One region of the Martinezella sp. CNPSo 3890 genome, then DNA from elsewhere that is predicted to be linked to it. Evidence: predicted binding sites of a transcription regulator. Region 1 holds the regulator's gene; the other holds the start of a gene.
The links. Region 1 encodes PhoB, which activates phosphate uptake and scavenging genes when phosphate is short. Its sites were predicted from a motif close to TGTCATNNANCTGTCAT; they were not measured.

Region 1 (4,442 bases):
CTTGCTGCGCCGTCGTTTCGAGCGGCGCTGGTAAAGGAGGGCGCACGAAATGAACATGATGACGGAAGCTGCCAGCGAAAGAGCCTTGGCCAAGAAGATGACCACGATCCCCTACAAGATGATCGGCCAGGACGTTTCTGTGTTCTACGGCGACAAGCGAGCGCTCTTCGACGTCAATCTGAAGATCCGCGCCAATACGGTGACGGCTCTGATCGGCCCATCCGGCTGCGGCAAGTCCACCTTCCTGCGCTGCCTCAACCGCATGAACGATACCATCGAGACCTGCCGCGTCACCGGCAAGATCACGCTCGACGATCAGGATGTCTACGACGACAGCATCGATGTCGTGGAATTGCGCGCCCGCGTCGGCATGGTCTTCCAGAAGCCCAACCCGTTTCCGAAGTCGATCTACGAGAACGTCGCCTACGGCCCGCGCATCCATGGCCTGCATCGCTCAAAGGCCGATCTCGAGCATATCGTCGAAACCAGTCTGCAGAAGGCCGGTCTATGGGGTGAGGTGAAGGATCGGCTCCATGACGCCGGCACGAGCCTGTCGGGCGGCCAGCAGCAGCGCCTCTGCATCGCGCGCGCCGTCGCGGTCAGCCCCGAGGTGATCCTGATGGACGAGCCGTGCTCGGCGCTCGATCCGATCGCAACCGCCAAGGTCGAGGATCTCATCCACGAGCTTCGGGAGAATTTCACCATCGTCATCGTGACGCATTCCATGCAGCAGGCCGCCCGCGTCTCGCAGCGTACCGCAATGTTCCATCTCGGCCACCTGGTCGAGGAGAACGACACCGATAAGATGTTCACCAATCCCGACGATTTCCGCACGCAGGATTACATCATGGGCCGTTTTGGTTGATGATGGCAGGCGCGCGGCTCCTTTCACACAGTTCACTTGAGGATAGAAAAATGGTCTCCACTCACATTCTCTCTGCCTATGACGAAGACCTGAAGTTTCTGACGCGCCGCATTGCCGAAATGGGCGGCCTGGCCGAGCAGATGGTTAGCGACAGCGTACGCGCTCTCGTCAACAGCGACGCGGCCCTGGCCCAGAAGGTCATCTCCGACGACGTCGTTCTCGACCATGCCGAGCGCGAAGTTGGTGACAAGGCGATCGTCACCATCGCTCGTCGTCAGCCGATGGCAGCGGACCTGCGCGAAATCATGGGCTCGATCCGCATCGCCTCCGATCTGGAGCGCGTCGGTGATCTCGGCAAGAATACCGCAAAGCGCGTCATCGCCGTTCAGGGCACGGGCGTGCCGCGTCGTCTCGCTCGTGGCATCGAACACCTCTCCGAACTGGCACTGAGCCAGCTCAAGGAAGTTCTTGATGTCTACGCCACCCGCTCGCCGGACAAGGCCGTGTCGATCCGCGAACGCGACGAGGAAATCGACGCCATGTACACCTCGCTCTTCCGCGAGATGCTGACCTACATGATGGAAGATCCGCGCAACATCACCACCTGCACGCATCTTCTCTTCTGCGCCAAGAACATCGAGCGCATCGGCGACCATGCCACCAACATCGCCGAGACGATCTATTACATGGCGACCGGTGCTCAGCCGGAAGGCGAGCGCCCGAAGGACGATACCGCCAACACCGTCGGCGCAGTGACGGAATAATCTGGAAGCGAAGAAAGGAGACCATAGGCGCATGGTTCCGAGAGTTGCTGTTGTAGAAGACGAGGAAGCGCTTAGCGTTCTGCTGCGCTACAATCTTGAGGCCGAAGGCTTCGAGGTCGACACCATCCTCAGAGGCGATGAGGCCGAGCTGCGTCTCCAGGAGCGCATCCCCGATCTCCTGATCCTCGACTGGATGCTCCCCGGCGTGTCCGGCATCGAGCTCTGCCGCCGGCTGCGTATGCGGCCGGAGACGGAGCGCCTGCCGATCATCATGCTGACGGCCCGCGGCGAGGAAAGCGAGCGCGTGCGCGGACTTTCGACCGGCGCGGACGATTACGTCGTCAAGCCGTTCTCGACGCCGGAGCTGATGGCCCGCGTCAAGGCGATGCTGCGGCGCGCCCGCCCGGAGGTTCTCTCCACGGTGCTGCGTTGCGGCGATATCGAGCTGGACCGCGAAACCCATCGCGTCCACCGCAAGAGCCGCGAAGTCCGGCTGGGGCCGACAGAATTCCGCCTGCTGGAGTTCCTGATGTCTTCGCCAGGCCGCGTCTTCTCGCGTTCGCAGCTGCTCGATGGCGTATGGGGGCACGATATCTACGTCGATGAACGCACTGTCGACGTCCATGTCGGCCGTCTGCGCAAGGCGCTCAATTTCTCCAATATGCAGGATGTCATCCGCACCGTTCGCGGCGCGGGCTATTCCATGGAAGCCTGAGCGGCTTGCCGCTCGGGTGTTACTAAATAGCGGCGGAAATAGAAAAACGGGCCTCGAGGGGCCCGTTTCTCTTTGTCTTGCGGTAACTTTCAGCCGTTGTTGCGGCGGCGGTCATGCACTGGCTGGTAGGCCATGCGCTGATGATAGGTGCAGTAGGGCGACGAATCCGGGCTGTCATTGCCGCAGAAGTGGAAGTCGTCCTTCAGCGGGTCCCCGACCGGCCATTTGCAGGTGCGTTCCGTCAGCTCCGTCAGGCCGAGGCGGCGGGAGATCGGAACGACGACGTTCGATGCCGGGCGATACTGAATTTCATTGACGGAATCGATCTCGATCTCTTCCTTCAGCATGGTTGCGCCCTGCTGGCGGGCGACCACGGTGCGGGTAGCGACGCGCGAGCCGTAGGTCGTTGCGCGAGGAGCCGCGGCACTGCGCTTTGGCGTGCGCGTCGCGGTTGCCGTGCCGCCGGCCTTCGCTCGGCCAGGAAGGTTCAGGCGGTGCACCTTGCCGATAACGGCATTACGGCTCACGCCACCGAGCTGCGCAGCGATCTGGCTGGCGCTCAACCCTTCGGACCATAGCTTTTTCAGCTTCTCGACGCGTTCGTCTGTCCAATTCATGCCCTGTCTCCGCTGTCGCGTTTCCGATGGCAGAATCCCTCACCATTGCCTCGCATGGGAACGAGGCGCGAAACGCTCTAAAATTGTGGTGACTAGTTCCGCCGCATGCAGTCTAGCAATTGCTTTTTAACCTAGTGTGAGGCTGACTCCGTGACAAGAGTCGCGGGAATCTTGAGGAATCGATTTCGAGGTTTTCCCCAACTTGCTGTCCGGGCGTGGCATTTCTGCCATAGGCGCCGCCCAACCCATCTCTTTTGCCGGCAAGCGCTTTCTCGCAACTGCTAAAACGCCAGTTTTGTTGACATCGCGGTGCAAAACATCAATAGTGCCCAGGCCGCCGCAAGGCGGCATTTTTGATTTTTTCGGACCCGTTTCATCAAATCGAAGCGATCGGTCCTTAAAGTTGTGATCAGGAGATATGGCCATGGCCGAGACCACGCCGCTTTATGACACCTATATGCGCGCTCCGTTACGGTTCGAGCGAGGCGAGGGCGTCTGGCTGGTCACCGAAAATGGCGAGCGCTACCTCGATTTCGCAGCCGGCGTCGCGGTCAACTCGCTCGGTCACGCCCATCCTCATCTCGTCGCCGAATTGAAGGCCCAGGCCGACAAGGTCTGGCACCTGTCGAACCTCTACGAGGTGCCAGGTCAGGAGAAGCTGTCGAAGCGGCTGACGGAAGCGACCTTCGCCGACAAGGTATTCTTCACCAATTCGGGCGCCGAGGCGCTGGAATGCGCCATCAAGACGGCGCGGCGCTATCAATTCGCCAAGGGGCATCCCGAAAAGTTCCACATCATCACCTTCGAGGGCGCCTTCCACGGCCGCACCATCGCGACCATCGCCGCAGGCGGCCAGGAGAAGTATATCGAGGGCTTCGGACCCAAGGCACCGGGTTTCGATCAGGTACAATTCGGCGATCTCGATGCCGTGCGCGCCGCCATCACGGATGCGACGGCCGGAATCCTGATCGAGCCGGTCCAGGGCGAGGGCGGCATCCGTCCGGCCACCAACGAATTCCTGCGCGGGCTGCGTGAGATCTGCGACGAACATGGCCTGCTGCTGATCCTCGACGAAGTACAGTGTGGCGTCGGCCGCACTGGCAAGCTCTTCGCCTATGAATGGGCCGGCATCAAGCCTGATATCATGGCTGTCGCCAAGGGCATCGGCGGCGGTTTCCCGCTCGGTGCATGCCTTGCGACGGCAGAAGCCGCCTCAGGCATGAAGGCGGGCACGCACGGCTCGACCTATGGCGGCAATCCGCTTGCTATGGCGGTCGGAAATGCCGTTCTCGATATCGTGCTTGCCGAAGGCTTCCTGCAGCATGTGCGCGATGTCTCGCTGGTCTTCCGCCAGGGGCTCGCCTCGCTCAAGGATCGTTTTCCTGACATCATCGAGGACGTTCGCGGCGAAGGTCTGATGCTCGGCATCAAGGCGGCCATTCCGCAGGCAGAGCTGCTGCAGGCTATCCGTGCCGAGCATC
Region 2 (4,442 bases), on a different contig from region 1:
TTGTCACAAGAAAGCCGGGCGAAGATCGCGAACTCTGCCTTCAGCCGATGCGGAAATGGCGCTCACCGGAATCGCTGCTATTACCGATCGGTGAAGCGCTGGGACGTTTCGTCTGCACGGAAGATTTTTCCGATGTGAAGGCCTGCGAAGGCCATGCATGCACCCTGATGTTCGTTGACCATACGCGCGGGCGCCGCAGACGCTGGTGCAGCATGGCGATGTGCGGCAATCGCTCCAAGCAGGCGGCCCATCGACATCGGCTCAAGCAAAGCTGACGCCAGTCCTGCAAAAAGACAGGCATTTTGCTGGAAGCATGAATTACGGCTGAAGCTAAGCGCAGCTCGCTCCTGCCCGATATCACCAGAGTCGAGCCGAGAACACCATTGGCTCAGGCCGGATCTTCCCTGTGAAGATCGTGAATGGCGACGGCATCATCGCTGAAGGGTGGCAGCAGCCAGTCGGTATGGCGCAGCGTGCGCTTGGTATCTTCAAGGCCCATGTCCCAATGCTCGCGCATCGACGTGCCGGAGAACTCATAGTCCTTGGCGTGACCTTCGTAGTTCTTGTGCTGATAGATCAGGTGCACGATATTGACGACGCCGGCATCGGAATAATCGGCAATTAGCTCTTCCTCTTCCGCGGTCAGCTGATCCTTCGGGACGCGCTTTAGGGCGCTCAGGAGCTTCATCTTCAGCCCGTGGATGCGTTTGAAATTGTCGGTGTTCTGCCGCGTGCGGCTCGAATACATGATGTCCTTGTGGCGCGAGAGCACGTCCGGCATGCTGCGCGGCAGGACGCCGCGGGCGCTGAAAAGATCCACCTGGAAGACGAGCGAGCTGCGGTCCTCTTCCTGATCGAGCAGATATTGCAGCGGCGTATTCGAAACGATGCCGCCGTCCCAGTAATATTCGCCTTCGATCCGGATGGACGGCAAGGCCGGCGGCAGGGCGCCGCTCGCCATGATATGCTCGGGGCCGATGCGCACTTTGTCGGTGTCGAAATAGACGAAATTACCGGTGCGGACATTCACCGCGCCGACGCTGAAGCGCTTCTTGCCATCGTTCAACACGTCGAAGTCGATCAGCATTTCCAGCGTCTTCTTCAACTCCGCGGAATCGTAGAAGCTGGTTGCCCCCTCGGCTCCCGGCAGCTCGAACCATGGGTTGGGAAAGCGCGGCTTGAAGAAGCCGGGCTGGCCCATGGTCATCGTCATCCAGGAACTGGTGCGATTACGGATATCGCGGAAGAAATCGCCTTCCGGCGTATAGGCCCAGATCTTGCGGCCGGAGATGATCTGCCAGAACTGCTCCAGACGCTGCAACCGCCGGCCCGGCTCGTTGCCGGCGATGATCGCGGCATTGACTGCGCCGATGGAGACGCCCGAGAGCCAGGTCGGTTCGCATCCCGCTTCGGCAAGCGCCTGATAGACGCCGGCCTGATAGGCGCCGAGCGCACCGCCACCCTGGAAGACCAGGGCAACGCGATCATATTGCGCGGCTATTTCCGGGATGGTCGGCGCTACCGCCTTGATATTTCGTTCGAGCACGATCCGTCTCCAGTATGGTCTAACAATAAGGCTTTCGGCTACCTGCGCTCGGCGAGATAGTCGTGAACGACTTCGCCTAGCCCGAGCGTCAGATCGGCGGTAAAATGAACCGCCGAAACCACTTCCAGCACGGGCAGTCGCGCGACGTCGGCCATGACATGCGGCCGAAGATCGAGGGCAGCCGGCGAAGTCCAGGCTTCCTTGATGGTGATATCGGTCAGATAGTAGCGCACGAGCTCGCAGATACGCGGCGTGGCATCGACATGCGGCACGATCTTGATCAGGAAATTCGGTTCCGAGAGAGCTGCTAGAAGCGGTCCCTGGTCGATCGGCTTGTGTTTGTAACCCATCGTGCCCGTGGCGCAGAGAACGCTGCCGTAATGCAGCGTGCCGACGATGACTTCGCCTTCGTTGACGATCTTCGGATTGGCAAGCTTCTTCGGAAAGCCCCAGATTTCGCGGCCGCCGGTGATCGGCGCATCGTCATCGAGATACATGGAGTGGACATAGCCACCCTTTTGTCCGCGATAGGTCACGGGGATGACCTGTCCGGTCTCGGTGTAATCACCAAAGCCAGTGGAATCGGGCATGCGGATGAATTCGTATTTCACCAGCGGTTCGTCGATTTCGAGCGGCGCCGGCACGACCGCTTCAAGCGCCTCGCGCGTGGTGCGATAGGTGATGATGATATATTCGCGATCGAAGAACCGATAAGGCCCTGGAGGATAGGAAGGATTGGTCAGCGGCATCGCATAGGCATGCTTCAGAATGTCTTCGACCTTCATCGTATTGTCCGTCGTTGGAGGAAATCGCCGGGCGCCAGAGCGAAAACTTGCACGGTTGCATGACAGTGAAGTGTCAGCCAATGATTGGCAGCGCCGCGAGGCAAAACCGCGCTGTTATCAAAGCGACATATCAGGCTGGCAGTGTGCGCTCATCTTGAGCATTTCCCTCTACCCAACCATGTCATAGAGATTGCAGGAGTTGCATCATGGGTTCGTTGACTTCGAAGAATGCGCTGGTCACCGGTTCGACGAGCGGTATCGGGCTTGCGATCGCCCGCGCCTTTGCCGCCGAGGGCGCGAACATCACGATCAACGGCCTCGGGGACGCCGATGCGATCGAAAAGGAGCGCGCGGCGATCGAAGCCGATTTCGGCGTGAAGTGCCGCTATTCCGGCGCCAACATGATGAATGGCGAGGAAGTGACATCGATGGTGCGTGAAGCCGAAGAAGCCTTCGGCAGCCTCGACGTCCTAGTCAACAATGCCGGCATCCAGTTCGTCGCCCCGATCGAGGAGTTTCCCGACGACAAATGGGAGGCGATTATCCGCATCAATCTGCTTGCTGCCTTCTACGCCATCAAGGCCGCCATTCCCGGCATGAAGGCGCGCAAATGGGGCCGCATCATCAATACGTCCTCGGCACATGCGCTGGTCGCCTCGCCTTTCAAATCGGCCTATGTTTCGGCCAAGCACGGCATTACCGGTCTCACCAAGACCATCGCCCTCGAAGCCGCTCAGAACGGCGTGACCGTCAACTCCATAGCGCCCGGCTATGTCTGGACGCCGCTCGTCGAAAAGCAGATCCCCGAGACCATGAAGGCGCGCAACATGACGGAAGAGCAGGTCAAGCATGACGTGCTGCTGGCCGCCCAGCCGACGAAGGAGTTCGTAACCGTCGACGAAGTAGCCGCTATCGCGGTGTTCCTGTGCAGTGACGCCGCCAAGCAGATTACCGGCACGACGCTTTCCGTCGATGGCGGCTGGACCGCCGAATAACACGGAAGCCATAGCCGGCACATGCTTGAGCACCGTGCCGGCTCTCAGCAGCCCAGGGCTGCAGCATCAACATGAAAACAGAGCAGGAGGCGCACAATGACCGACGAAACCCAGGACCCGCTCAGCCGTATCAAGGATGAGATCGTCGACAGCTTCGACGAAGAGCTGGAGATGCAGCTCGAAGAGGACCGGCTGGACGAACTGGTCGCAGAAGGCCTTATCAGCGAAGGTGAGGCGACGCTCGACCGCCGCGTCTATTTCCGCGAACTTTTCCGGCTTCAGCACGAGCTCGTGCGCCTGCAGGACTGGGTCCAATACAAGAAGCTGAAGGTCGTCGTGCTGTTTGAAGGGCGCGATTCCGCGGGCAAGGGCGGCGCCATCAAGCGCGTCACGCAGCGCCTCAATCCGCGCGTCTGCCGCGTCGTCGCATTGCCGGCACCGACCGAGCGCGAACGGCATCAATGGTACTTCCAGCGCTATACAGCGCACCTGCCGACCGCGGGCGAAATGGTGCTGTTCGACCGCAGCTGGTATAACCGCGCCGGCGTCGAACGCGTCATGGGCTTCTGCTCGCCGGAGGAATTGGAGGAGTTCTTCCGCTCCGTGCCGGATTTCGAGCGCATGCTGGTTCGCTCCGGCATCATCCTCATCAAATACTGGTTCTCGATCACCGATGAAGAGCAGGAATTCCGCTTCAACATGCGCATCCAGGATCCGCTGAAGCAGTGGAAACTGTCGCCGATGGACCTGCAGAGCCGCGTGCATTGGGAGGAATATACCAAGGCCAAGGAAGAGATGCTGGAGCGCACCCATATTCCGGAAGCGCCGTGGTGGGTCGTCCACGCCGTCGACAAGAAGAAGGCGCGCCTCAACTGCATCGCCCACCTTCTGAGCCAGATCCCTTACGAAAGCGTACCGAAACCGGAAATCGTACTGCCGGAACGTATGCGCAATGCCGACTATCACCGTACGCCGGTGCCGCCAGAAATGTATGTGCCGGAAATCTACTGATCAGGATCAATGAGGGGTCCGCCTCCGGCAGGCCCCTCTGAAGGATTACTTGAAAAACGAAATCCCTGTCACTCCGCTACCTGCAGGCGAGGCCGGCCCAAGGTC

Region 2: AC13RC_RS14535 (acetoacetate decarboxylase) is a predicted target of PhoB. The motif match lies at 2,391-2,407, and genes of this name have one in related genera.

What each region holds. Positions count from the first base shown of each region.
Region 1 covers NZ_JBXSOR010000001.1:24,744-29,185, forward strand. The annotation lists gene pstA (phosphate ABC transporter permease PstA) at 1-34, shown strand, start outside; gene pstB (phosphate ABC transporter ATP-binding protein PstB) at 50-865, shown strand; gene phoU (phosphate signaling complex protein PhoU) at 916-1,629, shown strand; gene phoB (phosphate regulon transcriptional regulator PhoB) at 1,661-2,344, shown strand; gene AC13RC_RS00150 (GcrA family cell cycle regulator) at 2,434-2,961, opposite strand; gene AC13RC_RS00155 (aspartate aminotransferase family protein) at 3,386-4,442, shown strand, end outside.
Region 2 covers NZ_JBXSOR010000004.1:390,920-395,361, forward strand. The annotation lists gene AC13RC_RS14525 (CGNR zinc finger domain-containing protein) at 1-275, shown strand, start outside; gene AC13RC_RS14530 (patatin-like phospholipase family protein) at 389-1,546, opposite strand; gene AC13RC_RS14535 (acetoacetate decarboxylase) at 1,585-2,331, opposite strand; gene AC13RC_RS14540 (3-hydroxybutyrate dehydrogenase) at 2,538-3,326, shown strand; gene ppk2 (polyphosphate kinase 2) at 3,423-4,337, shown strand; gene AC13RC_RS14550 (class I SAM-dependent methyltransferase) at 4,441-4,442, opposite strand, start outside.